2 linked regions of the Methanococcus voltae PS genome follow. The main gene of each other region encodes a partner of the protein of the gene in region 2 in a complex. Links are inferred from orthologs where the notes say so. Each region holds a gene or a part of one and is shown on either strand. Other genes may lie near its edges. The genes, in order: psmA and M2325_RS00045.

Region 1 (15,791 bases), 160 kb from region 2 along the record:
TTATAATTTGGTGATTGGTAATTACAGCTATTCAAAAGGCACCATAAACGAAAATTTTGCAATAGTTCACACAATTGTCCAAATGAATCGTTCAAGCGGTTGGTATGTAATATATTGGAATACACAGTCCGGCTCTAAGAATGTAAATACAATGGGTCCATTTTCTGATGAGGATACTGCGTTTAAAGCATCTGATTCCATATCTGCAGACCGTAAGAAAGTATTGTATTATCATAAATCAGGATTGCCTGTAAACGCATCTTTAACCCTATATACCAAATAAATACTAAATAACTATTAAATAATTAATTAAATAACTAATAAACAAATTTAAATAGCCTATTTATTTAATATATATATCTGAAGTATTTTAAAATTATAAGTTTCATTTGTTAATACTTTTTAATTTTAACTTTATAATTACTTTTAATTCGTAAAACATGAATTATTTAAAATTCAAAATAATAAAAGAATAGGTATATAAGAATATAAGAAGATAATGTCGTGATATTATGTATCTTTCCCACTCTACAACAACTCTAGTACTTTTGATAATGCTATTCGGCGTTATTTCGTTTACAATGTTGGATACGTATAAAAATAGTGCTTTAGAGGAAGCTAGTGCCAATACTTTGGGTCTTAAGGCGGATTCTTTAGAAATAATGGTTTCTAATTCAATACCCAAGGTTTTTAACAAAGTCTTAAATGATGCAGAATTCCAGGTTATAAATAGCCATAATTCGGGTAGTGACAGCCCATTTTTTGATAATACGGATAGTGTGTTAAATTATCTGGATAGTCGTACAGAAACCGAGGTTCATAATAATTTAGAATCCGTAAAAACTGCTTATGAGGATTCAGGTTATGATTTAGATTATAATTTTGAAGTAACAAATATTTCAATGGTGAATGGATTTACATTCAATTTAGAATATACCTTAGATTACAATTTATCAAAATCTGGGGCTTTGAGAAGTAAATCTTACGAAGATTCAAAAAATGTAACTGTTAAGACAATAATTAGCGCTTATCATTATGTAATGAGTGATAAAAAAGACTCTTTGTATATTAAAAATCCAAATGCTCAGGATTTAGAGAATTTCCCAGTATTTATCGTATTAAATAACTCTAATTATAACTTTGATAAGAATAATAATGGTGAAGGGTTAGACTTTTATCATAATGGTGTAAAATTAAATTACTGGGTTGAATATTGGAATTCATCATCACTAAGACCTAAGGCGTTTGTATGGTTAAAAATGAATTTAAGTGCGAATTCTGTTCAACAGGTGGACATTCATTACGAAGGTACTGGAATATCTGATGGTAAAAATGTTTTTACCATGTTTGATGATTTTGAAAGTAGTGACGATACAATATTTAAAAAATATATATTTGAAGATAATGACGAGTGGGATTACGATACTAGCACAAGTCCATTTTCCAATCCATTATACAATAACAATATGACATATTCACTTGCAGATTACCAGCCTCCGCGGATGATTACTTATGATACGCTAAATTCAGTTACAACTGATAATATATATCATCCAACACAGGGAAGACCCTATATTGCAGAAGTGGATTTAAAAGGTAAAGAGGATGGTTATTCGTCACCGCAAATGTTAATGGGTTTTTATGGAGATTATAATGGTGCTTACGAATTAGGTTATTATACTGCCGAATTAGGCGGCTCTCGTGATTACATATACTACTTTACCACCAATAATTTCTATGGAGATATACCATTGAATGAAGATTATTTAATTATTGGGGAGTATTATGAACAATACTACTATAGTTATCTTGCAGATAGTTATATTTTACACAATGATAAAGACTGGATAGGTGTCGATTCAGGATATAGTCCTTCTAGTGACAGGTGGTATCGACTTAAAGTGGTATTGGATCACGTTATGGGCGATACGAGGGTACAAGTGGCTACGTTAGATGATTACATTTATTACAATAATAAAATATATCATAATTATTGGCGATATGGAACATATCGGCCTAGAGATTCTTATTTCATATTGGGAAGTTCAAACGGAGATAACTTAAATAACCCTGAACTTTACTACGATAACTTTAGAGTAAGGAAATATGCACAATTTGACCCCTATGTTTCAGGAAGTACACTAGGAAATAACTTAATTTATATTTCGCCACCAACTTCTTCGGATAAATATGAAATAGGCGGTTCAAATGCAGTATTTGTGGAAAATCCAACAAGTCCTTCAATAGTAGATATGTTAACGGGTTTAAATAATTCAAATTGGGGTTATGGAATTACAGTATCTTCTTATTTATAATCCCATGTAATTTATTTTTATTATTTTTAGTATTTTTTCAATTTTTTATACACTTAATACTATTTTTAGATTTAATATCATTTCTTTTAATTAATTTTAAATTAAGATTTTTAAACTAGTATAAATTTTAAAATATCATAAAAAGAGAAAAAAGTAAGTATAATTTAGTTAAAAAGTAGTTAAATTTAATCTTCGACATACATTAACGGATAATTTAATTCAGGTATGTAGTTTAATCTTATTTTGTATTCTTTTTCTTTTCCCACAATTAGTGTAACATCTAACATTTCACCAGTTAGTGATACGTAATCATTTTCTGCAATTTCTAAGTTTATGTTTATAAGAGCCTTTTTTATGAAAGGTTGGTTTTCCATAGCGCTCTTTATAGCCTCTTCTAAACACCCCTTTGAATTCATGCTTATTGGAGTCCCTACAAATTGGTGGAATAAAGCACCCATGGAAATACCGCCTTCAAATACTGCCCTTTCTTTTTCAGTTAAATTTTTAAAGTAACTATCGAATATATCATCCTGTTCTAATCTTTTTTCGTTTAAATTATCCATAAACACACCATATTTTATCTGTATTTTACTAATTAACAATTATTCATTAGAGTTTAATTTTTCTTTGATAGTATCTATACAAATTTTAATTATTTTAGAAACTGCTTCATCCTTTGAAGTAGTTTTATCCCAATTAGCGTTTAAACCGGCAGCTTCTGCATGCCCTCCGCCTTGACCATTTATTTTATGAGCTACTTCTTCCATTAGTTCACCCATATGGAGTTTTTTAGAAACTGATTTTCTACAACGTGAGCTTATTCGTATTTGCCTATCTCTCTTTCGAACCGCTGTAACTAAGGCTAAATCTGCACCGATACTGACCGCAGTTTTTGCGCAAGAGGCTTCATATGAACTAGCATTTGAAATGGTAACTATTAATCCGTTTATTTCTTCAATCTGCATTCTACTACATGCTTTTAAATGTGCAATTCTTTTCCCTTTTTCGCTTTCTTGACTTAAAAGATAGAGTATTCTCTGAAAATTTAAGTCTTTAATCAACCAGGTAATCATTTTAAAGGTTTCTTCGCTAGCAAGTTTTAAATGTTTTGTATCGTAAGCTATACCACAAAGTAAAGCAGTTCTAACACTTTTTGGAGGAAACAAATTAATATCTTTAAGTATTCGTGTAACCATTTCACAAGTGGATGTAGATTCTTCATTAACTATTAAAAAATCGCATTTTGTAGACAGTTCCGTTTTTTTGTGATGGTCAACCATGGCAAGAAATGACTTGTATAGTTTTTCTTCATTAACGGTTATTTGGTTAATTGAAGATGTATCTACTAAAAATACTTTTTCCGGAATGTTGGGATATTCTATAATTTCGATATCATAATTTAAGGAAGGTAATTCTTCAAGCATGTTACGTGATATCTTGCTAATTGAATTTGCTGAAATTTTGTATTTTCCAATAATTTGGCTTTTTTCATCCTTAATTTTATCTTCGACAATCTGCTTTGATTTTTTAGGTTTGTTCAAATGTTCCGCTAAAAATCTAAGGCCTATACATGCCCCTATTGCATCAGGGTCGGCATTGTGATGACATAAAAATAAAATTTCATCGGATTTTAGGCTTTCCTTTAATTTTTCAATATTGTATTTATTATTCATAAAATCATCATCTTTTCTTTTAAATTTTATAAATTTAATTTTCCTTATTTTATATTAAAATGTAAAGTAATAATGTATTACTACGTAATTAACATTGTTAAATGTTTGTAAAATAGAATTAAATATTTGAGTAATTATTGTCAATTAATTAAAAAAATTATAGTAAAATAATAAAGATAAGAACTAATAGTTAATTATTATATTATATTCTTACCATATTTTTGAATTAGCGAGCTATTGAATTATTGGGTATTTTCAAGAGCTTTTTGTAAGGTTTCTTGGAGTTCTTCATATCTTTTTTGCATTTTCTCTTCTTGCTTAGCGAATGTAGCAACTCTAATGCTTAAAGTTTCCAATTTTTCTTCTAATTCAACTTTAACTTCGTCTTTGTTTCTTTTAATTAAAATTCCGCCAGCCATTTTGAAAACTTCGTCAGATTCTGATTTTGCCATTTCTTCAATTGCTTTTTCGAATTCTTTCATTTGTGTTTCAAATTGTTGTTTTTGCATCATAATCATTTGCAATTGTTGTTGTAATTGTTGAAATTGTGCAATTTGATTTTGAACATCTGCAGGAATATCCATATTATCAATCCTCTTTATCTTTCATTGTGTTATTATTATATTATTATATTATTATATTATTCAAACTTTAATATTATCTTTTATTTATAATTTCGTATATATTTTCAGCGGTTTTTATCCATCTAATATATGAATAAACTGAAGCTTTTAATATACTTACTTCTTCAGCACTTCCACGTATTTTTATGACATTGCCAATAATATTCATATCACATTTTGAACGAATTTGACTATCACAATGCTCAACATATATACTATTATAAATAGTTTTAGCTATTTCAACGTCTTCAAACTTTAATTCAAGTTCAAAATATGGATTTTCGTTATTTTTTTCCATTATTTCACGAATAATAAATTTATTCTTCATCTTCAAAAATATCAAAGATTTTATGACCCGTAATTTTTAATTTAGGGCCTATGTGAGTAGTTGTGGATTCATTAACATCGTAAAAGTCTAAAAAGTATACTCCTTCACAACCTTTATTGAATTTTAATAGCGTATAATTTATGTTATCTTTTTTATTGGTATTAATAGCATAAATTGGCTTTTTTATATTTTTAAACAAAAATTTTGTAAATAATTTTCTAAATTCTCCACAATTGTCTTCAAAATCATAAACAATACTATTTTGAATGTCTATTTTTTCAGAGATTATCTCTCTTTGTAATTTAACCGCCATAATTACTGAAAAAACCTTATTATTTTCAACATCGTATATCTTTAATTTATTGGGGTTACCCTTTAATTCTTCGATAACAATTAGATTTTTGTATTTTTCAAGTAATTCTGAAGCTGAAGTTTTACCTCGGTTAACAGTTTTTATGTTAAAAACTCTTGATAAATCATTTGCTAAACTACGAGTTCTTTGTGAAGGTTTTCTAGATGTGGTTATTATCATTTTACTAACCCTACTTAACCTTTTGATTATCTTGCCTGAACTTTTTTAACTATTTTAGGTCTTAATTTTATCAATACTCTGTTACTACAGTGAGGACATTTAGCTTTTGAACCTATATCATCGATAGTTATTATTCTTTGGCAATTTGAGCATCTATATTCTACCATATTATCACCATAATCGTATATTTTTCCTATTTAATTTGAAATAATAATAAATTACAATAAATAAATTAAAATAATTTTTAATTTTAAGTTAATTTAACTTACTTTGATTTAGTTTAACTTACTTTATTTTATCTCATGAATTTTATACATAGTAACTTAAATTATATATTTTTATTCATTTATAAATAATATATTAATACAATCATATTATCTCATTATATGGTCATATAACCAATAATATCTATAATCAATTAAAATCTAAAATAATCATAAAATAAATTTCCATATATAATAATTTATATAATCCATATAATGGTATAAGCTTATTAAAAGTGGTTAATTACCTTTAAATCTCTAAAATTAAAATAAAATAAGTAAGAATATTTAATAAATTAAATTTGTTTGTTTTTACTGTCGATAACTCTTCTGATAGCTTTTGTAACAGCTTTTCCTGAACCTGTTTCAGGAGTGTAAGCTCCACCAGCTAATTTAGCATTACATTTTGAACATACCCAAATTGAGGTTCCTGCTCTTTTTAATTTAGGGAATCCACATACAGGGCATTTGTATGCTTTTTTCTGTTTCATTTCTACGTTTCTTAATCTTACTCTGAGTTTTCTACCGTATCTTGGTCCGAATCTACCAGCTGAACCAACCTTTTTAGTGTGGCTGTATTCTACCATGTTATCACCTAATAATTTAAAAATATTTGAAACCACAATTTATTATCTTTAAATTGTAATTTCGTGTGTTTTCGATTTAACTTTGTTTATAAACATTATTTTATGTATATATTAATAATATGGGTTATTTCATCGCTTTTGGATTTATTTCTAAATTTTATAAATTTAAACGATAATCCTTTTAGAATGAAATTAGTTTCATTCAATAATTAAACACATAGAATTCTAAAAAATACAAATTCGATGCGTATTTTAATATTGTATGTTAAATTAAGTTTTACACATATCCACGATATATTTACTTTATAGAATATCCCATACTACAATATAAAGTTATCTATGGTATAAAATATCCCAAGTATCGTCTCATAATTTTGGGTTATTTACCTTGAAAATATTATGAGATATATCTAAAATTAGTATTGTTTTTTAATATATAAATCTATATACTATGGTTAAAAACTAATAATAAAATAAAATTAATAAAAAATGATAAAATTTAGGCTAGAATCTTTTTAAGACTCTTGTTTGTACAGAACCTTTTGTTATTTTATTTAAAAACATATAAAATTCATTCTCAATACCGCTAGGAATTTCAATCACAAATACGAGTGACCCATCTCCAAGCCATTCTTCTTTTTTAATAGTACCATATTCTGACAAAGAATGGTAAACTGTACCAGCGTACTCCCCACCAAGTTTAACTGCTACCTCTCTTTTTTCAAATTTCATAGGTAAAATTAACCTAAGTTTTTTTATTACATCGTTGATTTGTTCCTCAGCACTTTTATATAAATCAACGGTAACTCTAGCCTCGTTCATGGCATTTTCAATCCTTTTAGGTGGGTGAGGGGTATCTGTTTGTGGATTGATAGTATTTCTAGCAATAATAGATATTACTTGCTTCTTTTTTTGCTCTTGCATTTCTTTTCTTTGTTCTGATGTTAAATGAACCTGTCCTTTAAGTATAATCTTTTCAGCAATTTTTTTGCTATCTAAAGTTTCAAATACTTTCATTAATAGCTCTTCTGGAGCTTTTTCCCCTTTTGAAATATCCTTATAAATATTCTCTGACGCTAATATGTCGGAAATATCCACAGATGATTTATTTTCTTTAAATTTGGCTGCTAAATACGGGTCAACATATATTTCGAATTTTTCACCGTGTGATTGTAATCTAGCCATAACCGCATTATCTAATGACGCCATAATACCCCTTTTTAATATATTTTGTGTTAATAACTTACCAAAACAATAACAATAAAATAATGAAATATGAAAATAAATGAATAAATAAATAATCTAAAAATATCAAAATAAAGCTAATTGATTAGATAATAACTAATTACGTAATTAATTAACATTAATTATTAGTTAATTAATCTTTCTGTAGTTTTAAATAAAATTTAGCTTTTAATAATATTTATTCTTTATTTTCATCTTCAATTTTATTTTCATCTTCGATAGCTTTTGAAACATATTCTATAATTGCTTCAATTTCTTCAACTGATTTTTTCTCAACTAATTTTTCACTATCTTTTACAATTGCCATATCAACGCTAACAGCATTTAACTCAGGGTTTATTTTGTTTAAAACGTATATTGCTAAGTCCATACCTTCACTAACAGTGATATCTTCATTGTATTTCTCTTCGAGAAGTTCCATTGCAACATGTCTTCCTGAACCGATTGCAGAAGCTTTATACTCTATTAAAGCACCGCTTGGGTCTGTTTCAAATAATCTAGCACTGTGTTTATCGATTCCGGTAATTAAAAGTGCTAAACCAAATGGTCTTGCTCCACCGTGTTGTGTATAAGCTTGTTTTATGTCACAGATTTTTTTAGAGAGGGCTTCAACAGTGATTTTTTCACCGTAAGTCATTCTATTTATTTGAGCTTCTGTTCTTGCTCTATCGATTAATACCCTAGCATCTGCAACTAATCCGGACGTAGCAGCAACAATGTGGTCATCAACTTGGAATATTTTTTCAATTGATGATACTTCCACTAATTTGTTTGAAATTCTTCTATCTACTGCTAAAACTACGCCATCTTTACATCTAATGCCTACAGCGGTAGTGCCTCTTCTAACTGCTTCTCTTGCGTACTCAACCTGGTATAATCTACCTTCTGGGCTGAATATGGTGATTGCTCTATCGTATCCTGATGCTCCTGGAACCATTTGCATAATTATCCTCCTTTCTAAGCACTATTTTCATATTGAGAAAATTAAACTATAATTTGTAATAATATAATATGTATTCATATAGTCATATATTCATCTTATTACTTTAAGTTTTAGTTATTTTATTTTTAATTTAATAATTTATTTTTATTTTCGTAAATATCATATAATATTGAATATATTCCTTTATATAATTTTATATTTTAAAGTTATTTATTAGATTATATATTTATCATCTATATTATACTTTAATATTTTTATTTGTATTTTAATAACTACTTAATAACTACTTAATAACTAATTAATAAGTATTTAATAAGTATTTAATAGGTATATGTCTTCAATAAATAAGAATTAATACAAAATAATATAAAATATTAATATCATAGGTTACAAATTATTATATATGATACGATAATTAAAATAACTAAGAAACAACATAATAAGAATAAACGATAATATTAAAAATAAAACAAATAAAACAAATAAATAAAAAAATTCAGATATGGTGATGTTATGACGGCAAAAATATTGGTAAATGGATATGGCTCGATAGGTAAAAGAGTAGCTGACGCAGTAGCTTGTCAGAAGGATATGGAAGTTATTGGAGTAACAAAAACAAAGCCTGATTTTGAAGCAAAAATGGCATTAGAGAAAGGTTATAAATTATACGCAGCAGTACCTGAAAGAGCTCACTTATTTGAAGAAGCAGGTTTGGAAATATCCGGTACACTCGACGATGTAATTCAAGATGCTGATTTAGTGGTTGACGGAGCGCCTAAGAAAATAGGTAAACAAAATTTAGAAACAATCTATAAAAAGCACAACGTTAAGTCTATCATACAAGGCGGGGAAAAAGCAACAGATGCAGAGGATTCATTTAACTCATTATGGAGCTATAACAGATGTTACGGAAAAGACGCTATTAGGTTAGTTTCTTGTAACACAACAGGGTTATGCAGGTCATTATATGCAATAGATTCTGTAACGGATGTTTTAAAAGCAAGAGTTGTATTAGTCAGAAGAGCTGTAGACCCTAATGACTCTAAAAAAGGTCCAGTTAACGCAATAATCCCATCAACAGATGTACCTTCACACCACGGTCCAGATGTAGAATCAGTAATCGATAAGTTAAAGGGAAAAATTATTTCTTCAGCTGTTATTGTACCTACAACATTAATGCACATGCATTCATTAATGGTTGAAACAACAGGAACTACAAAAGATGATTTATTAGATGCTATTGCTAAAACACCAAGGATTTTCACCGTAAAAGCTTCAGAAGGCTTAGATTCAACAGCAGCTTTAATTGAAATGTCAAGAGACATGGGTAGATTAAGATACGATTTAAACGAAATTCCAGTATGGGAAGAAAGTATCAACGTAATTGATAATGAAATCTTCATGATGCAAGCAGTTCACCAAGAAAGTGACGTTATCCCTGAAAATGTAGACTGTATAAGGGCTATGTTACAAATGGAAGAAGATAACATGAAATCCATTGAAATGACAAACAAAGCAATGGGTTTAATGAAATAAATTAATTTTATACCATATAAGTATGAAATTTACCAAATATTAATTTTTTTATTTTTAATTATATTAGTTTTATAAAATAGCTTTTTTTATTAGTGCTTTAGTTGTATTTGTTAACCCTATTTTTATAGTCACAAATAGTTATAAAATATAGTAAGTACTAATTCATAATACTATAATCTAAAGTGATATTATGGACGTAAATTTAAATGAATCAACCAACACAAGTTTGGAAAGTTTGAAAAATTTAAAAAAGAAATTGAATATAACAGAATTAAGGGCAAATTCCATCGAAGAATTAATTGAGAAGTTAGATGAATTAAATGAGGAAGAAGAAGGAATTTATTTAAACAAAGAGTTAACAAAATCATTAATAATCGAACTTTTGGAAGTTTGTGACGTGGAAGAAATATATTTACCGGTTTCGAAATACAACAGGACTAATAAAAAGATATTAGAGGCCTTAAGTGAGATAGGAATCACCGTAAAACCCCTAACGACTGAGAAAGGCCGTCCTACAACTAAAAAACAAATTATTAAAAAAAAGATGGAAGAGGGTAAAAATCCCAAGGAAATAGCAATTAGCACAGGGATTAATTTAAAAACTGTTGAATATCATTATTATAAATTAAAAAAAGAAATAAAAAATAAAATAACTAATAACAAAGGAATAGACAAATAAACAAATAAACAAATAAACAATATGTATTTTTTATTATGTATTACATATGGTGAAATTTTGAAAATAAATATCGAAGAAAGTGAAAATAATCTAATTTTAAAAGCAGTAAAGACTAATTTAAAAAACGGGGAATTTATAAGAAGAATTCTTTTAGATTATAATTTATTGAATAAGGATTATAAGTTAAAAAAACTGGATAATAACTTATATTTGCCATTGAATTATGAAGAAATTGAAGAAATAGGCGAGGAAGACTTAAAAAATACCTTAAAAAATGTTATAATTAAAAGCCAAAATCAAAATCAAAATCAAATGGACGATATGGATTTTGAAATTATAACTACAAATGAATCCGATTTTGAAAAGTCAAATAATAAAAAAAATCCAAGTTTTAAAGATTATCTTTTAAATAATTATAGTGACGAATTAACAAACGGAAGAATAGCACACGCATATGATATTATAGGGGATATCGTAATATTACAAATTTCGGATGAAATTGATAAAGAAGAACGGTTAAAGCTTGGAGAAAAGGCTAAAGAATTAATACCTTCTGTAAGAGCTGTTTTTAGGCGAGAAAGTGACGTAAAAGGAGAATATCGTGTAAGAGATTTAGAACATTTGGCAGGAGAAGAGAATACATTAACACTTTATAAGGAAAATGGCTATAAATTATATGTGGATGTTGCAAAAGTGTATTTCTCACCACGTTTAAGCTGGGAAAGAAATAGAATAATGCAGAAAGTCGAAAAAGACGACGTAATAGTAGACATGTTTTGTGGAGTGGGACCTTATTCAATTGCTTGTAAGGATGCAAAAAAGATATATTCTATAGACGTAAACCCTGAAGCTATAAAATTATTAAAAGAGAATATAAAATTGAATAACTTGGAAAATAAAATATTTTCTATCCTCGAAGACGTTAGAAAGGTAGATTTAAAAGGTAATAGAATAATTATGAATTTACCAAAATATGCAAATCAATTTGTCGATAAAGCTTTGGATTTGGTGGAAGAAGGCGGGACAATACATTATTACATGGTTGGAGCAGATGTAAACGAGGGCATAAATTTATTTAAATCAAAGTGTGAATGTGAAGTTTTGGAAAGCAGGGTTGTAAAATCCTATTCTCCACGCGAATATGTCTTTGTAATTGATTTTAAAATCAATAATCCTAATAAAAATAAAAAATAATATTTAAAATAAGAATAATAAAAATAAGAATTTAAATGTCAATATGTTCTTTAAATTTGTTTAATACTATCATATGCTCTTTAGAACCTACTTTTTTTATTATATTCGCATATTCTTTAATTTTTTCCATCATTTTAATTTTTTCAGTTTCTGAAACTAGATTTATGCGAGAATATAAAACTGCAATTTCAACCAGTAAACTATCGGCTCTGTTAAATGGTTTAAGCTCATTTTGATACTTTTTATTAGTATCAATGATTTTTTCATCTATTTTTTCACATTCTAAATTCATTATGCATGAATTACCATATTCATTTTTAAAACTACTAAATTTACGGTTTTTAACTTTGACTATATCAATTTTTTCAGCTTCTTTGATATAATAATAAGTTTTTCCATTATATTCTAATTTTTCATAGTTTCCTACATCGTCAATTACAGATTCTGCAATAATTAATGGACTACATACATTTAAAATTATAATATCTTCATTTTTAAGCATTTCATAAGTGTGAGAACCTTCGAATAAATTAATTATATAATTTTTAAAATCCGAAGTTTTTGCCCCAATTGGAGCCCTATTCAATAAAGAAGACGTTAAAACATACTCATATTTCATAATATCGCTACTTTAAATTTTTAGAATTACTGTATATTTAATTGCATTAAATTACATTACAATAGTTATTTTAATTATATATCCCTATATAAGAATTATATAATAAAGATTTTGAATTTTTAAACATTTATAATTTTGGTGAATATATGTATTCAAAATGTACTGCAATATCTCATGGTTCTGGGACTATAATAAATGCCATTGCTACAAATAAGGGCTCTGCATTTGGTATAACTTTAGGAGTTGAAGCAACTGTCGAGTTAATAAATGACCATAAAAAAATCATTAATGGAAAGATTGAAGGGCAAAAAGAAATTGCCCCTAATTTGATAGAGACATGTGTAAAAAATGTTTTAGATTATTATAATTTGGATTACTCCGCAAAGGTTACTACAAAATCTAATTTGCCCATAAAATCCGGCTTAAGCAGTAGTAGTGCAACAGCTAATGCAGTTACTCTTGCCACAATGGGGGTTTTAGGAAAATATGCTCCCGAAGGCGATAAAAAAATTAATAAAAAAATTAATAACGAGTTGGATGATTTAATAATTAATTTGGGCATAAAATCTTGCTTTGATGAAAATTTAACGATAACTGGGGCATATGACGATGCAACAGCCTCATACTATGGTGGAATTACAATAACAGATAATGAAAATAGAAAAATTTTAAAGAGAGACGCATTTAATGATGAAGATGTAAAAGTAATCGTTTTAATTCCAAATAACTATCAAAAAAATTTAAACAAAGAACGTATGATATTAATTAAAAATTACGTTGAAATAGCATTTAACAATTGTTTAGTGGGTAATTATTATGAAGCCCTTTTTATGAATGGATTATTTTATGCGTCTACTTTGAATTTTCCTACAAACATATCTATAGAAGCATTAGAGTCAGGAGCTTTAACTTTTGGGCTTTCTGGAACGGGACCTTCCTATATAGGTCTTTGTAAAGCTGAAAATGTTCCAAATATCGTAAAATATCTTGAAAAATACGGAAAAATATATATTACGGAAGTTTGTAATTCGAAATCTAAAATAATTAATTTAGAATGATAAATTTTTTTAATATTTTAATATTTTAATATTTTAATATATGATATCATATTTTAATCTTCAACTGTATTTTATCCCAATCATGCGATAATTATATAAAAGTGAAATTTATAATATATGGTGCTTTATGATATTGATTTATCAGATAATTATTTTAATCAATATCCTTAATTAAATTTATAAATAATAGAATGTAGATAAAATATTTATTGAATGTCATACTATTATTTGCTAATTATTTATCACTATTTATTTAATGATATCTAAATTAGATACTAATCAATACTAATATCCAATATCTCTAAGTAGGTGTAATTATGGAAGAAAAAGTAACTGTAAGTGTTATTAAAGCAGATGTGGGCGGTTTATGCGGTCACACATTAGCTCCTATTGAATTATTAGACGCTGTTGAATACGTAGTTGAAAACGCGGTTGACGAAACATTAATCGACTACTACGTTACAAACTGTGGTGACGACATCGATATTGTTATGACTCATAACAAAGGTGTAGATAACGATGAAGTACACAAATTAGCTTGGGACGCATTAACAGATGCGACAGAAGTTGCAAAAGAGTTAAAATTATACGGTGCAGGTCAAGATTTATTATCAGACTCATTTTCAGGAAACGTTAAAGGTTTAGGCCCAGGATGTGCAGAAATGGAATTCGTAGAAAGAAGAAGCGAACCATTAGTTGTATTTTGCTGTGATAAAACAGACCCTGCAGCATTTAACTTGCCATTCTACAAAATGTTCAGCAGTCCATTCAACACACCAGGTTTAGTATTTGACCCATCAATGACAGAAGGTTTCAAATACGAAGTTATGGACATCATCGACCACAAAAGAGTTTTAATGAGCACACCTGTTGAAACATACTCCTTATTAGCTTTAATCGGAAACTTAGAAAGATACGCAATTAAGAGAGTTTACAGAGGATACGACAACGAAATTGCAGCTGTAGCAAGTTCAGAAAAATTAAACATGATGGCAGGAGAATACGTTGGTAAAGACGACCCTGTAGCTATCGTAAGAGCTCAAAGCGGTTTCCCGGCAGTTGGTGAACTTTTAGAAGCTTTCGCTAACCCACACTTAGTATCAGGATGGATGAGAGGATGCCACTGGGGTCCAATGATGCCAGTTGGAGAAGAAGACGCTATGCCTTCAAGATTTGATGGTCCTGCAAGAATTATGGCTTTAGGATTCCAATTGTCAAAAGGAAGATTAGTTGGTCCAAATGACTTATTCGCAGACAAAGCATTTGATAAAGCAAGAGATAAAGCTTTAGACATGGCTGATATGATGAGAAGCATGGGTCCATTCCAACCTCACAGATTACCAGAATCAATGATGGAATATACCTCAGTACCTAAAGTTTTAAAAGCTTTAGAATCAAGATTCGAAGAAATTCCAGAAAACAACTGTAAATTAGACAAAGTTACCGATAGAGGAGACTTAGAATAATTTAATAGGTTAATAAGTTAATAATATTAAAAAATATTATTAATTTTATTATTCTAAGTTTTATATCTAAGACTTAACACTGTCAAAATCTTTTATTTTACTTAAATTTTTAAATTTTTAAATTTTTACTTGCTTATTTTTATTTTTATTTTTAAATTTTTTAAATCATACATTATTGTAATTTCACCATAACCATACTATGATTTTAATCCAATTTCTTTTTTTATCAATTAGATATTAAGATATCTAATAACCTTATAAATATAGTTATGAGTTAAACCTATATATTCAATAATTATATAGAATTACACAGGAGGTGTTAAGATGATACCAGTTACCATATCTGATGATGCTAGAGAATTCATCATGGAAAAACTACCTCAAGCAACTTCAAAGGACTTCATTGTAGTATTTGAAGGATTTGGTTGAGGAGGGCCTAAATTTTCAGTAGATTTAGTAGATAAAATAATGGATACAGATGAATTAATACACGAAGAACCAGAGTTTAAGGTTTACATCGACAAAATGGCAAAACAAGTGCTCGAAAGTGTAAACATTGTATTAAAAAAGTCAGTATTCAGTGGAAAATACCTTGCTATACAAGGAGCAGGTGGATGTTGTTAAGATTTAAGAACCAAAATGGATTAAATCTTATCTAAACATCGATACTATATATCAAATATACAAAATAACAAATTTTTAATTTTATATGATTGTCGCATATTATATA
Region 2 (15,693 bases):
ATAATTTTTAATAATTTTTTAATAATTTAACTATTTACAGATATATATTTCATCTGATTAATTTCAATATATTTACTATGGAATTTTCACTTATTTTTTAACATTACTTTTATTGTCTTTTAAATCTTTAGCTACTTTTAAAGCTCTAGTCGATGCTAAATCTTTTTTAATATATATTTCTGCTAAATCTTCAGCTAAATTTGATAATTCTTTACTGAATTTGTTTCTAGACAATACTATAGGTTCTCCTTTTATCCACTGGTCTTCCACAGTAATTTCATAAGGTAAAACTGCAATGATATCTTCCAAGATTCCTTCAAACTCTACTATATTTCTATTTTTGTTTAAAACTACCCCTATACAATCTATATCTATTGCGTAAAGTAATTCTTTTGTTTTGATGGTATTTATAACTCCAGGAATACTATCTTCACCGATAACTATCATTTTATTTACTATTTTTTCATCAAGATTCAAGGAAGAAAATAATAAACTACCTTCAACAATGTTCGGAGGTAAGTCGATGATTATTATATCGTACTTATTATTTAATTCATAGATTAAATCTACCATTCTACGCTGATTTAAATCTGTATTGAATGAATTAGGACTAGTATCTGATATTATAACGTCCAAATCATCATAATTATGTATAATATCTGTAATATCTAAATTTCCCGATAAGTAAGAATTTAGAGTATATGGCGTATCTTCAAATCCAAAAAGCAAAGAGCTAGTTCCTGCATAAATATCACAGTCTATATAGAGTGTTTTTGCTTTACTGCTCAAATAGTATGCAATATTGCCGGAAATGGTTGTTTTTCCGGTTCCGCCCTGAATATTGTAAAATCCAATTCTCATAAAATCCCCTAATTTTTTTATTTAGTTTTAATTTTTAATTTTCTTTAAATTTTTAATTTTAGTTTTAAATGTAAATATATTAATATATATGTCATTAGTCATATATCAAATACCGTAATTTGATAATTTTAAATATTTTATAATAATTTAACATAATTAATAGTATTATATTTTTTAATTAAATAAGTTATGCAATACTATAATGCACCACGGATTTTTTATGTGCACAATCAATTATATAAATAAGTAATTACTATTATCTATAAAAAAATTAAAATTAATAGTTAGTAATGTAGTAACATTATAGATATGCCTAAGTTTAAGTAAAAAATTTTAACGCTAATTTAATCCATATTTTTAATTTATAAATATGATTATATACTAATCAATTATATTACTCAAATTATATTATTAATATTATTAATTTTTAATTATTTTTCAAAAAGGATAACTTTCCTAAAATGGTGATTTATTTGGACTACAATTACGAAAAATTATTGGACAGGGCAAGAAGTAAGTTGCCAGAAGACGTTTTTAAAGATATAAGGTTTGAAATACCTAAGGCAGATAGCTTTGTAGAAGGTAATAGAACAATTATTAAAAACTTCAAAGAATTGGCTAAATTTATTGAAAGAGATGCACACGAATTCTCCAAATACGTAATGAAAGAATTAGGTACTGCGGGAGATTTAGAAGGTAGTAGATTAATATTACAAGGTAAATTTGGTTACAGATTAGTAAATGAAAAAATACAAAACTTTGTAAATGAATACGTACTGTGCCCAGAATGTGGAAAACCAGATACTAAGATAATTAAAGAAGGAAGAATTCATTTCTTAAAATGTACTGCTTGCGGTGCTATGAAGCCTGTTAAAACATTATAAAATTAATTAGTATTATCTAAATAATACTTTTTTAAATTCTTCATATGTCATATTTTATTAAAATAATGCTGATTTTAAATTTATTTTTAATTTTGGTTCTTACTTTGATTATTTTTGTATGTAATTCTGCTTAATATTAATTTATACTTAAAAATTCTTTTATTCATAGATATATGATTTAGTTTTAATTCTTGAGAATATAATTTACTAAATATATTTAATAGGTGGAATAATGTCAAATAATGATAAAATTACTATAGATAGTGGCTCTAATAACGCAAAAGGTTCATTTTGCTATCGTTGTGGTCATGAAGGGGAATTATTAGATGGATTATGTAATTTGTGCTATAGTCAGCTAAACCCTTTGTTTAATATTGACGATAGAATAACTATCGAAGTTTGCCATATGTGTGGTTCGTATAAAAGAAAACTATGGTGTGACCCGAAAAGTGAAGATACTTACGAAATAATGGACGAAATTGCATATTTTGCAGTTAAAGATAATTTAAAAAAATCAAATAAATCTATCGATGTGCAAATAATTCCAAAAGAGGCTAAGCAATTACCTGGAGGCAAACACTCGAGGGTTGAAATACCAGTCACGATAATCGCAGAGGGTAGATTGATTGGTGAAAAACGAGATAGGACTGAAGAAAAGGAAGTTATAGTTTATTTAACCATGGTACAATGTCCAAGATGTTCAAGATGTATGTCTAATTATTATGAAGGAACACTACAAGTTAGAGCAATGGGTCGTTTTTTATCTGAAGAAGAAAGGGTTGAATTGGATGATTTTGTACGGGAAGAAGTAGTAAGAAGACTTAAAAAAGATAGGATGTCATTTATATCTAAATTTATAATTCAAAAAGAAGGTTTAGATTACCAGATGGGTTCTATGGGAGCTATAAGAAATATCGCTTCTGCAATAAAAACAAAATATGGCGGTAAATCTCTAGAGACTGCCAAATTAGTGGGCGTAGATAAAGATACTGGTAAAGATCAATACCGGATAACCGTATCAATAAGGATACCCCAATACGCAATAGGCGATGTTATCGCATATAACGAAGCAATATGTGTGGTAACTGCCATATCTGAAGATAAAACACATCTAAAAGTATTGGATAATTCTGAAAAAATAAGTTTAAACTGGAATGAAATTGAAAAGAATACTTATTTAGTATGCAAGTCTTCAGAATGCCAAACTGCCACTATAATTTCAGTTTCTGACGACACAATAATGGCAATGGATGATAATACGTACGAAGTTTATGAATATAACAACGACGTAAAAACAGAAGAAGGTTCTAAAGTTAAAATCTTCAAAAATGAAGAATTAAATAGGATAATAGATTTAAGCTAAAAAAATAAATTAATTATTGTATATTATATCTTTAAATTTTTATTTTTCTTTATTCTTTATTTCTTATTTTTTATTTTTTATTTCATTATATTACTATTTTTAGTTATTTTTTAATTTCATAAGCCCCTTTACCAACGCTAGTTTCGTAAATTGGGCAATCCCAAATTTCTTTAAATATTTTTGCGATTTCGGAGCTACATTCTTTATTTTTAGGTATTGCAATTATCGCAGGTCCTGAGCCACTAATGGTAATCCCATGTGCAAAATCTTTAACTTTAACTTTTGCTTCATCATATCCTTGTATTAATGTAGCTCTACAGGGTTCTACAACTTGATCTCCCATCATATATTTTCCCAAATTTTCAAAATCTTTATTATATATTGAATGAATCATACCTGTAGCTTTACCCACATTGTTAACCATTTTTGAGAGGGGAATTTCTTGAGGTAATATTTTCCTAGCTTCTTTGGTGCTAACCTGGATATTTGGGAGTGCGACAACAACATCCATATCTAAAGGAATGTTTAATACTTCTAATGGTTCATAACTAGTTGTTAGTGTAAAATTACCCATTATACCTGGTGCAACATTATCTGCATGTGGAGCTCCTGCAGCAACTGCTTCACCCAATGATGCATATTTTATCAATTTTAAATCGTCTAAATTTAACTCAAACAACTTATTAACTGCTACAGCGACACCTGAACAAGATGCAGAACTGCTACCTAATCCACTACCTGGTTTTATTCCTTTTTGAATTTTAATATGTATACATTCTTGAATATTGAAGTCTTCCATCATTTTTAAAGCAACAACACCAGCGGTGTTTTGTGTAGGGTCTAAGGGAATTTCTTCAGCTTTTTCACCTGAAACACTTATTTTCACCTTTTCACAACATTTACAGGATGATTCTATTATTTCTACAGTTACTAAGTCATATGGCTCTTTAAGTGCAAGACCAAATATATCATAACCTGGACCCAAGTTTGCAGAGGTTGCAGGGGAATAAATTGTAATTTCTTTCATTAAAACACCTTAATTATTTTTAAATAAACTTAATATTATTATTTTTATTATTTTTATTATTTTTATTAGGTCATATTTCTTATTCATTTGTTAGTATGTAATAGCGTTTAAATTAATATATATAACTGTTTAAAAAAGTTCAATTCTTTTGAATTATATAAAAATAGAAAATAATTTTGAAAGATATATTCATTTAAAAATCAATATATATATCTTTACCTTTTTTCATTGCTTTTTGAAGTTCTTTTCCAACGTTTGTTTTTTTATTAATATTTACATTACCACTTGAATTTACCGTAGCCGTGCAAATATAATCCCCATCAACGTATACTTTAATATTTGAACCAATGTAATCTTCGCCTGCTTCTATTACAATATGTTTACCGGTTTCAACTAATTTGGTCATTTCATAATCATTTACGTATTCATATGTTGGATAGTCTGCAAGAGGCTCGTTGTTCATAACTTTTTCTCTTACATTTATTTTTAAACCTAACGTATCTTCAAGTTTTGAAATTTCTTTTCCCCCTTTCCCAATAATTGCAGGAATGTATTTTTCAGAAACTTTTATTTCAATAGTGTCTTTATTGACTATCGAAACTTCAGGGTAGCATTTTTTAGGCAGTAATTTTTTTAAAACGTCTTTTAGTTTATCTTCTGCATACTTGAAAACCGGTGTCTCAGTTCGTTGCTGTTTTATTGGCATTACTACAACTTGTTCCCCATATGTATATATCTCATATTCTGGCATTTTAGTTTCAAAGTCTACGACCTCTATAATAGGTCTTGCAAGGTCTGATTCTTTCATACCATACGGTACTTTTACATTAAACTCAACTTCGTATACTTTTCCAACTTTTCCGTCTTCAATAAATATCACAGTATCTACAATTTGAGGTATTATACCTAATTCGACTCTTCCAATTAACCTTTGGATAGAATCTATAGGTTTTGAGGCATGCACTACCCCAACCATACCAACACCGGCCATCCTCATATCTGCGAATATTTCAAAATCTTTTGTCTTTCTTACTTCATCATATATTGTATAATCGGGTCTTACTAATAATAATATATCGCAGGTATTTTCCATTTTATTTTCTAATGGTGCATACTGTGTTATTTCATTGCCAACTTGCAAATCTCTTGGACTTTCCATGGTTTTAACAATTTTATTTAGCGATTGGTAACTTTCTGCAAGCGCGGAAACAAATGTTGATTTACCGCTTCCTGGTGCACCAGAAACAAAAATACCTTCAGCTTTTTTCAATTTTTCGTTCAACTGTTCTGGTAAATTATAACTTTCAAGGGTGGCTTTTGCAATAGGTCTAACAGCAGTAACTTCCAAAGCTTCTGAGAATGGAGGTCTTGATATAGAAATTCTTAGATTTCCAAGCTGTAATACAGTAGCCCCTCTTTTTTGTATTTCTGTTAAACCGTTATTTTGTTCACTATATCGTAAAATATTATCGATTATATATTCCATTTTACCCTTGGATAGTATTTCGGTATTGAATGGTCTTAATACAACACTACCGGGTTTTCCTATTTTAACAAATGGCGTACATCCTTCTTTTAAGTGGACTGAAGAAGTATTTTCATCAAAATAATCTTTTAATAATAAATCTACCTTTTCCGTAGCAACTTTCAAGTAGTAAGACTTTATGTCTTGGGCAACTGCAATATTGTACTGAATCCAATCACTTGTTAGTAATATTGAATCTTTTTCTTTTGCCACATGTCTAATTAAGGCATCTATTTCACCACTTTTGGCAAGTGAAACCATTTCTAAATTTGGTCTTTCGCCATAGTATGTCAGAATTAAATTACTATCACTATCTTTAACTATTTCGGACAGTTTTTTTAATTCTTCAATGCCCATATATCCAATTTCTCTACCTTTGTTCGCTTGAGCCTCTAACTCCGCAACAACGGCTTCTGGAACTATTATTTCACAATTTTTCAATTTCTTATTTTTGATAAGTTCCGTTATCCTGCCGTCAATAACGACACAGGTATCTAAGGTTATCTTTTCGTCGATTAATTCCTCAAACGTCGGCAACCCTTCATATTTTTTATTTTTTAAGTCAGTGTTTAAATCCAAAAATATCACCATTATGAGCATATAACTTATAAATTACAATAAAGAATACATAATAAATTATACTTTAAAGAATAGTTTATTTATTTTTATAAATGAGACTCTGTAAATTATAATTTTATTAGAATTGATTACTCTACTAATAATATAAATTCAAATATAAATATTTATTAGAATTTTAAAATAAAAATAGTTATGGGATAAATAAATAAGATTAGCGTATTTAATAAATATATCAAAATATAATAATAATCAGTTACAATAATTTTTGAATCTCTGAATTATCGTCATATACTTTGTTTTTTTGAGTTTCTCTATATTCTGCTAATTTTTCAGCAATTTTTTCATTTGAAATTGATAACATCTGTAATGCCAATATTGCAGCATTTTCTCCTCTATCGATACCTACACAAGCTACAGGTATTCCCGGAGGCATTTGAACAGCGCTTAATAATGCATCTAATCCATCGAGTTTACTTTCCACGGGAACTGCAATAACTGGTTTTGTTGTCATTGAAGCCACCACACCTGGCAAATGAGCAGCAAGTCCTGCAATAGCTATAAATACAGAGGATTCTGAGCTTTTTACAATTTTTTCAACTAAAGCAGGTGTTCTATGTGCAGAAGCTACGTTTACGGTATACTTTACATCGAATTCCTTTAAAATTTTGGTTGCTTTTTCAGCAATTTTAATGTCGCTTTTACTTCCCATTATAATTGTAATCATAATTCACCATTTTAACATCTATAATGTACTATATTTGATATATTATTCTATAATACTCTTTAGTCTATTTGATATATAAAACTGTATTGAAATTTGAAATCATAATTTTAAAATTACTATTTATTATTATTTATGTTTTAATTTCAATAAAAACATTAATATTTGGGGGAAATTATAATTTATGTATTTATAAATCATATTTTCGAGGGATATAAAATGATAGAAAGAACTTTTGTGGCTATAAAACCTGATGCAGTAAAAAGAAAATTGTCTGGAAAAATAATTCAAAGATTTGAAGATAAAGGATTTGAAATTGTTGAATTAAGAATGTTATTATTGGATGATGAGTTATTAGAGCAATATTATGGAGAGCATAAAGGTAAGGACTTCTATAATGACTTAATATCTTTTATGAAATCAGGTCGTATCATAGCAATGGTTGTTGAAGGTAACGACGCGGTAAAAAATGTGAGAACTATGGTGGGAGCTACAAAGCCTTGGGAAGCAAGTATGGGTACTATACGGGGAGATTATGGATTAAGCACGCCTCATAATGTTATACACGCATCAGATAGTTTAGAAAGTGCAAAAAGAGAAATTAATTTATTTTTTAAAGATTAAAAAAATAAAGATTAAAAGTCTGACTAAGATTATATGAAAATTATTTAAGTCATATAATCTATTTAATTACTTAATTATTTGATTAATTTATTATATACTTTATTTTTATTATTTTACCCATACATTAAAGATACTTGTGGTCTTATTTCTTCTTTTGGAGTGGTTTTGCTTTTAATTTTGTCGATAGCTTCTTCAAAATCTTTTAATTTAATATATTCTCTATCTTCTCTAATCGCAAACATACCTGCTTCGGTACAAACTGCTTTCAAATCTGCACCAACCATTCCTTCAGTTAATTTGGCAACATCTTTTAATTCTATATTCTTTAAATTCATTTTTGAGGTATGTATCTTTAATATTTCAATTCTACCTTCTTCATCAGGATTTGCTATTTCAATAATCCTGTCAAATCTACCAGGTCTTAATATGGCAGAATCTAAGATATCAGGTCTGTTTGTAGCTGCAATTATTTTTACATCGCCTCTAGAGTCAAAACCATCCATTTCGGCCAACAATTGCATTAAAGTTCTTTGAACTTCTCTATCTCCACCAGTTAGTGATTCAGTTCTTTTACTGGCAACAGCATCAATCTCGTCAATAAAGATGATACATGGCGATTTCTCTTTTGCTAATTTAAAAACATCTCTAACTAACTTGGCACCTTCTCCGATAAACTTTTTAACTAATTCGGAGCCTACCACTCTAATAAATGAGGCATTAGTTTCATAAGCAACAGCTTTTGCAAGGAGCGTTTTACCAGTTCCTGGTGGACCGTACAATAAAATACCTTTTGGTGGTACTATCCCTATTTTTTCAAACAATTCAGGCTTTTTCAATGGTAATTCTACTACTTCTTTTATTTCTCTAATCTGATTACTTAACCCACCAATTTCTTCAAATGTTATATTAGGTTTTTCTTCTATTTCCATAGCCATAGCCCTATAGTCTTTTTCTTTGGATAAGACTTCGACTACTGCAAGGGTTTGTTGATTTAAACAAACTCTTTCGCCAGGTACTATTTCTTCAGGATCTACAAACTGGGAAATGTTTACTAGGAAGTTAGGGCCGGTAGAACTTTTAACAACTACTTTTCGAGAGCTTATTTTATCGATTACGGTACCCATTATAAGAGGGGGAATTCTTAATTTATCTAATTCTCTTTTTAAGATTTCGTTTTCTTTTTTAAGCTGACTATTTTCTCTAGATATGTCTTTATTCTTTAATTCGGCTCTTAATATTTTATTTTCTAAGTCCATGATGTAATTTCTTTCCTTGTATTCATCAAGGTCTAAGTCATTTATTTCGCTTGAATAATCTTCAGGATAGTTCATGTTATTCCTCCTCGATTTTTAAAGAGGTATCCTTATTTTAATATTTTATAAAAATACTTAAATTTTCAATACACTTTAAATTATATTCTTAATAATTATTTAATTAATATTTACTTATTAAATATATAATTTAATATATTTTTAATATACTACTTATATATTTTTAATATTATTTTGAGTTATTGTATTTATATATTTAATTGAATTATTATAATTGTACTATAAATTATAAAATTAGATATATAATTAAATAAGTACTTAAACTATATATAATTAATAGATTTTTGATTCTATAATATAATATAGAATAGTATATATCTTAGAACATATTTTAGTATAATTCAATATAATTAGTATATAAAAGGTGATAATATGGAATGTGAACTTTGCGGTAAAATTACTTCAGAACTTTATAAGTCAAAAATAGAGGGGGTTGAAATGTTGTTATGTAAAGAGTGTGCTAAGTTTGGCAAATCTCCAAAAACTTATTCAAGATACTCTTTAAACAATGCAGTACCTGTCTCTTCAGATAGGCCTAAAAAGGCTAAAAAACCTATGGGGCATAAGAAAGATATGTTTGATGACTTAAAAGTTGTCGTAGAAGATTATGGTGACGTAATTCGTAAAGCAAGAGAGAGAAGGAACATAACTATCAAGGAATTAGCTTTAAAAATTGGTATGAAAGAATCTACCCTTCATAAATTAGAACGTGGGGAGTTAGAACCTGAAGAAAAATACGTTAAAAAACTCGAAAATAGTTTAGGAATAAACCTTTATGAAGATTCTGAAGGTTATGAAGATACAAAAGTTAAAAAAGAGTCATTTACATTGGGTGACTTTGTAAAAATTAAAAGAAGAAAATAAATTGATTTTTTATTTTTTATTTTTTATTTTTCCAATATTTATATTTTTTAGATTTAGTTTAATATTCTTTTAGAATACGTTTGTTATAAAAAATTAGACTGATTTTTAGTTATTATCTACTATATCTATCTTTTTTTATGAATAGTTTAGTATATGCACCTAAATAGTATCCCATATATGATATTAATATAATTTCTATAATTAAACCAATATCTACACCCTGTAGGTTAATATATAAATTATTAAAGTTATTTAGCGCAACATAAGCAATATAGTAGATAATACCGTTAATTAAGATAACTAAGGGTATTTTTTTAAACGACATTACATTTGAATTATAACCCATAAATAAAGAAATCAATATATTGATTGCTATCAATGGTAACATATTTTCACTTTTTGAATAGGTGAGCGGTTACAATATCTCCTTTTTCATAACCTTCAATATTTTCATCAATTATAACATAACCATCTGCCGAAGATAATGACGAAATTACCCCACTACCTGATATTCTTAAAGGTTCAGCAAATAGCTTTGAATTAGTATTTTTTGAATTTGAATCATATGTAAGCTTTATTCTCATAATGTCTGTTCTACCAAGGGAAGAAGCAAAATTACGAGTTAATGGAATTTTCAATGTCTTCAATGGTTTGAAATACTGGTTAAACAATAATTCAAACTGCACGGCTGCAGCTACGGGATATCCCGATAATATATAAATAAATTTTGATTGATTTCCTAATTCGATTTTAGAGAAACCGACTGGTCGTCCAGGTCTTATTTTAATACCGTGGTACAGTATTTCTCCTAATTTGCTAATTTCTTCAAAAGTATAGTCTCTATCGCCTACAGAAGTACCTCCTGTAGTCATAAGTATATCATTTTCTGAAAGTATTTTTAAAATACATTTTTCAATTTCTTTGGGGTTATCTTCAACATGGTCGTAAGCTTTGGCATCAAATCCACAATTTTTTAATAAACTTTTTAACATAACAGAGTTGGAATTTATGATGGAGCCAGTTTTGGATATATAGTCCATATTTATTTTTTTGAGTTCATCATTTTTATTATTTACTTCTTTGCCATAATTTTCAAGGCTAATTAATTCATCTCCCGTAGATAATATTCCTATTTTTAAATAAGTACAATTTACTTTTTTTATTCCAACTGACGCCAATAGTGCAATATGATAGGGAGTGATAATTTCGCCTTTTTTAATTATTATATCTCCTTTTTTAAGGTCTTCCCCTATTTTAGAAACATTTTCAAAAGGATGAACTCCTAAATAAACTTCGATATAATCATCATATTCTTTAACATATTCCTTCATAACAACAGCGTTTGAGCCTTCGGGAATTTTGGTACCTGTAGATACCTTAGTGGCAAAACCATTTATTAATTCAAAATTTTCATCTCCTACGGTATTTTTGCTTTCAAATTTTGAATTTTCTTCTTCATCGAATTCTATTTTTTCTAAAATTATTGGATTATTATCACTTGCTCCAAAAACATCTTCTGCAATTACAGAATATCCATCCATAGCTGATTTATTAAATGATGGTAAATCTACAGGCGATACTATATCTTCATGACATATTTTGTTTAAACAATCATTTAAATTAAATTCTTTATATTTATCTCTTATAAATTCATCTAACTCTTGAAAAGTTATTTTTTTAGCATCTTCATAAGATATCAATTCTTTTACAAATTTCAAAAAATCACCAAACTAGTATCATAAATCATCAGTATTATTCGTAGTTAATATTATGGTTATTTTCGATTATATTATTTTTTATACTATCATAATAATATACATTTTAAAGACCTATTTAAAATAGCAACTTATGACTATTAAAACAACTGGAGCACTGATGGATACTATGAACGATATTAGGCCTATAATTTGGAATGAAGAGAATAAAGAACTTATACTGATTGACCAGAGGAAATTACCTGCTAAATTAGAATATTTTACCTGTAAAACTTATAAAGATGTAGCTTTAGCAATAAAAGACATGGTTGTTAGAGGTGCTCCAGCTATAGGGGTTTCTGCAGCTTATGGAATGGCTTTGGCAGAGTTGGAAAATTCTTCAACTGATTTCATAAAAAAAGCATACGATGAATTAAAATTAACGCGACCAACAGCCGTAAATTTATTCTGGGCTTTAGATAAATGTATGGATTCTCATAAAAATGGTATTAGTTTGTTGGACGAAGCAAAAAGAATACACGAAGAAGACGTTGAATTGTGTAAAAAGATAGGGAAACTTGGTCAAACGTTATTTGAGGACGGGGATGTTATATTGACACATTGTAATGCCGGGGCTCTTGCTACGTCTGCATACGGCACTGCATTAAGTGTAATTAGATTTGCAAGATATGCGGGAAAAAATATATCCGTAATATCTGATGAGACAAGACCAAGATTACAAGGAGCTAAGTTAACTTGTTTTGAGCTAAATTATGAAAACATCCCTGTAACCGCCATATCCGATAATACTGCAGGTTTTTTAATGAAACAAGGAAAAGTGGACAAAATAATTGTTGGAGCCGATAGAATATTGGCTGATTACCATGTATTTAATAAAATAGGTACCTATTCGTTGGCAATTTTAGCGAAATATCATAACATACCATTTTATGTAGCAGCACCATATTCTACATTTGATTTTGAAAATAGTGTGGGAAATATAGAAATAGAGCAACGTTCTGACGAAGAAGTTACTCATATAGATGGTGTTAGGATAGTAGCTGAAGGTGTGCCTGTGATTAATTATGCTTTCGATTGTACGCCACCTGAATTAATAACTGCAATTATAACAGAGGATAAGATAATTTATCCTAACAAATAATTTATTTTTAATTATTTTATTTTATTTTTATTATATTTTTATTATATTTTTATTATTTTATTTTTAATTTGCCTAATTTTTATTCTTTTGGGGTTTCATTAATCAAATTTAGTTCCAAAAGATTTGTAACTACCATCTTTTTGTATTTTATTATGGAAGCAAGACATATAACCCTCATGGCATGCCCATCCGGTCTGCTCTACTTCAAATAATAATGCATCGCCATCACAATCTCTATATATGTTTAGCACTTTTTGAATATTTCCACTTTCTTCTCCTTTTTTCCAAAGTTTTTGACGACTGGTGGAGTAATAGTGCATATATCCAGTTTCTAAAGTTTTTTTAAGGGATTCTTCATTCATAAAGGCAGTCATTAATACTAAATTTTCCGTACTTTTGACAATTGCCAATATTAACTTATTATTGTCTATATTTCTAAATTTTAAGTTCATATTTTTTAATATATTGTCATAATTTTCCATATTATCACGTTATTCAACATTTTAATTTTATTTTAATAAAGTATTTTAAAATTTTTGGTAAATATTTGTATCTTATTTTAGCATATTTTATATAATATATCATACTAATATAAATGATAATTTAATATATTTCATATTATATAATCTCTTTTAAGACTCTCAAATTTGTAATGGTGATATTATGGCATTAAGATGCCCTATTGTAAGTGTATTGGGTCACGTAGACCATGGAAAAACTTCTTTATTGGATAAAATTAGAACTACTAGAGTTACAACTCGTGAAGCAGGCGGTATAACACAACATATCGGTGCAAGTGAAATACCTATTGGGACGATAAAAAAAGTTTCAAAGGATTTATTGAATATATTTAAGGCTGATTTATCGATACCTGGTATATTGGTAATTGATACTCCAGGTCACGAAGCTTTTACCTCCTTAAGAAAAAGAGGCGGAGCTTTAGCTGACATTGCTATATTGGTTGTAGATATCAATGAAGGATTTAAACCTCAAACCATTGAGGCTATTAATATATTAAAGCAATGCAAAACACCATTTGTAGTTGCAGCGAACAAATTAGATAAGATTTCAGGATGGAATTCGGTTGAAGGACCTTTTATAACCAATTTCAACGAACAAAAGCAACACCCAAATGCTTTAACAGACTTTGAAATAAAACTTTATGAAAATGTAATTGCCCCGTTAAATGAATTAGGTTTTGAAGCAGACGTATTTTCAAGAGTTAAGGATACGACCACAACAATTAACATCTTACCTGTGTCTGCAATGACTGGGGAAGGAATACCTGATTTATTGATAATTATTGCAGGTCTTGCTCAAAAATTCTTGGAGCAAAAATTGGGTTTAAATGTAGATGGTTATGCTAAAGGAACCGTTTTAGAAATAAAAGAGGAAAAAGGTTTAGGAAAAACAATTGACGCTATAATATATGACGGAATTGCAAAAGCTGGTGATTACGTAGTTATTGGAAATCCTGATGGTATTATAACTTCAAAAGTGAAAGCACTATTAAAGCCTAAGGCTTTAGACGAAATGATGGATCCTCGGGATAAATTTAAACCTTCAAAACAAATTGTAGCGGCTACCGGGGTTAAAATATCCGCTCCAGATTTAGATAATGTAATTGCAGGTAGTCCTTTGAGAATAGTTCCTAAATCACAAATAGAGGTAGCCAAAGAGGAAATTGTTCAAGAAATAGAGGATTTTGAAATTAAATTAGATGAAGAAGGTATCATCATAAAAGCTGACACAATGGGTTCATTGGAGGCTTTAGCTACTGAATTAAGGAAAAAAGATGTTAAAATAAAAAAGGCCGAAGTTGGGGACGTTAATAAAAAAGATGTTATTGAAGCGGCATCTTATGCAATATCAAATCCTTACAACGGAGCTATAATAGCTTTTAACGCTAAAGTATTGAATGACGCAAAATTAGAACTAGAAAAGAACGACGTAAAATTGTTCGAAGATAAAATTATTTATAAATTGGTCGAAGATTATGAAGATTGGATTAAAGAATTGGAAGAATCTTTAAAATCTGATGAATTAAATAAATTGACAAAGCCTGCAATATTAAAAATTTTACCAAACTGTATATTTAGGCAGAAAGCACCTGCAGTTTGTGGTGTTGAAGTATTATATGGTACTTTGAAAGTTGGTAGTAACATAATGTTGGAAGATGGTAAAAGAGTAGGTTATGTTAAAGAACTTAGAAACAATCAACAAGAAACAATAAAAGAAGCAAAAGTTGGTATGCAAGTTCCTGTTTCAATTGATGGCTCTTTAATATTGGGTAGACACGCTAAAGAAGAAGATATATTGTATGTGGAAGTTCCAGAACCTGAAGTTAGAAAATTTTACCATGAATACAAGTCTGAATTAAGGGGCGACGAACTAGAGGCACTAAATCGATATACTGAATTAAAACAAAAAGTCGAAAATAATGTATTTTGGGGTATGTAATTACGTCAAAAAGTGTATTATTTATTTACAAAATACGCTTATTTTTTAGATTTTTTATTTATTATCGCTAATAATATATACCTAAAAATACCTATAGATATAATAGTAAACTACTATTATCTATTAAAACATTTATTATATTTGGACTAATTTTTTTAAACTATGATTTTAAAAAAGTAAGGTATTTTAAAAAATAATAATTTTGGTATATATGATGTTCGATAATATACGAATAATTATTAATATAATATATGATTGAGTATTAGTAATTAATATGTTTTAAAAATTTATTATCTATTATTTATTATCTATTATTTATTATCTATTATTTAATTTGAAATTAGATTTTATCTTGATGTATGAAATATATGTTTTATAAATTTAATAATATTATAACACATACTTTCGCCCAATCCAATGGAGGCATAATATGATATTAGCAATAGGTTATGGTGCATTTGGTCGTAAGGTAGTAAATTGTGCTAAAAAATTGGACAAACTTACTATAATAGACGTTAACGAAGACGTTTTTGAATCGTTGGGTAATGGAACATTTAACCACATTGTAGGTGATGCGGGGCAATTAGAAGTTTTAAAC

What was found.
Region 1: the proteins of M2325_RS00045 (region 2) and psmA are in contact, whole or in part, in a cryo-EM structure (PDB 6HE5), measured with the Archaeoglobus fulgidus proteins. The link is inferred for Methanococcus voltae PS from one-to-one orthologs. Residues at the interface, in WP_010879468.1 of Archaeoglobus fulgidus: Asp391, Leu392, Lys393, Gly394, Met396, Phe397, Val398; in WP_010877997.1 of Archaeoglobus fulgidus: Ala30, Arg33, Gly34, Ala35, Asp51, Arg53, Val54, Lys66, Ser79, Gly80, Leu81, Val82, Met166.

What each region holds. Positions count from the first base shown.
Region 1 is NZ_JANUCQ010000001.1:164,893-180,683, forward strand. What follows is about bases 6,629-9,610. They hold psmA (archaeal proteasome endopeptidase complex subunit alpha), read right to left. Parts: upstream 8,513-9,610; coding sequence 7,745-8,512; downstream 6,629-7,744. Other genes in these bases: M2325_RS00870 (ribosome assembly factor SBDS), read right to left, coding at 6,826-7,530; M2325_RS00880 (type II glyceraldehyde-3-phosphate dehydrogenase), read left to right, coding at 9,023-9,610. Outside these bases: M2325_RS00825 (hypothetical protein), read left to right, coding at 1-283; M2325_RS00830 (DUF2341 domain-containing protein), read left to right, coding at 513-2,315; M2325_RS00835 (dihydroneopterin aldolase family protein), read right to left, coding at 2,501-2,878; M2325_RS00840 (DHH family phosphoesterase), read right to left, coding at 2,918-3,988; M2325_RS00845 (prefoldin subunit beta), read right to left, coding at 4,231-4,572; M2325_RS00850 (KEOPS complex subunit Pcc1), read right to left, coding at 4,646-4,909; M2325_RS00855 (rRNA maturation protein), read right to left, coding at 4,929-5,471; M2325_RS00860 (DNA-directed RNA polymerase subunit P), read right to left, coding at 5,498-5,638; rpl37A (50S ribosomal protein L37Ae), read right to left, coding at 6,031-6,321; more of M2325_RS00880, read left to right, coding at 9,611-10,045; M2325_RS00885 (hypothetical protein), read left to right, coding at 10,308-10,724; tRNA (guanine(37)-N1)-methyltransferase Trm5b, read left to right, coding at 10,818-11,918; M2325_RS00895 (DUF447 domain-containing protein), read right to left, coding at 11,950-12,537; M2325_RS00900 (shikimate kinase), read left to right, coding at 12,684-13,595; fbp (fructose-1,6-bisphosphate aldolase/phosphatase), read left to right, coding at 13,913-15,061. UniProt on the Methanocaldococcus jannaschii protein: Component of the proteasome core, a large protease complex with broad specificity involved in protein degradation. The M.jannaschii proteasome is able to cleave oligopeptides after Glu, Asp, Tyr, Phe, Trp, slightly after Arg, but not after Ala.
Region 2 is NZ_JANUCQ010000001.1:1,098-16,790, forward strand. The notes cover bases 6,807-9,690. They hold M2325_RS00045 (proteasome-activating nucleotidase), read right to left. Parts: upstream 8,916-9,690; coding sequence 7,698-8,915; downstream 6,807-7,697. Other genes in these bases: purE (5-(carboxyamino)imidazole ribonucleotide mutase), read right to left, coding at 6,807-6,963; M2325_RS00040 (nucleoside-diphosphate kinase), read left to right, coding at 7,180-7,584; M2325_RS00050 (multiprotein bridging factor aMBF1), read left to right, coding at 9,288-9,690. In the rest of the region: M2325_RS00010 (MinD/ParA family ATP-binding protein), read right to left, coding at 91-861; M2325_RS00015 (translation initiation factor IF-2 subunit beta), read left to right, coding at 1,323-1,745; M2325_RS00020 (60S ribosomal export protein NMD3), read left to right, coding at 1,978-3,108; M2325_RS00025 (homoserine kinase), read right to left, coding at 3,212-4,135; M2325_RS00030 (PINc/VapC family ATPase), read right to left, coding at 4,329-6,251; more of purE, read right to left, coding at 6,493-6,806; more of M2325_RS00050, read left to right, coding at 9,691-9,779; M2325_RS00055 (hypothetical protein), read right to left, coding at 9,892-10,167; M2325_RS00060 (molybdopterin molybdotransferase MoeA), read right to left, coding at 10,172-11,497; mtnA (S-methyl-5-thioribose-1-phosphate isomerase), read left to right, coding at 11,664-12,635; hisI (phosphoribosyl-AMP cyclohydrolase), read right to left, coding at 12,734-13,117; infB (translation initiation factor IF-2), read left to right, coding at 13,299-15,095; M2325_RS00080 (DHH family phosphoesterase), read left to right, coding at 15,526-15,693. UniProt on the Methanocaldococcus jannaschii protein: ATPase which is responsible for recognizing, binding, unfolding and translocation of substrate proteins into the archaeal 20S proteasome core particle.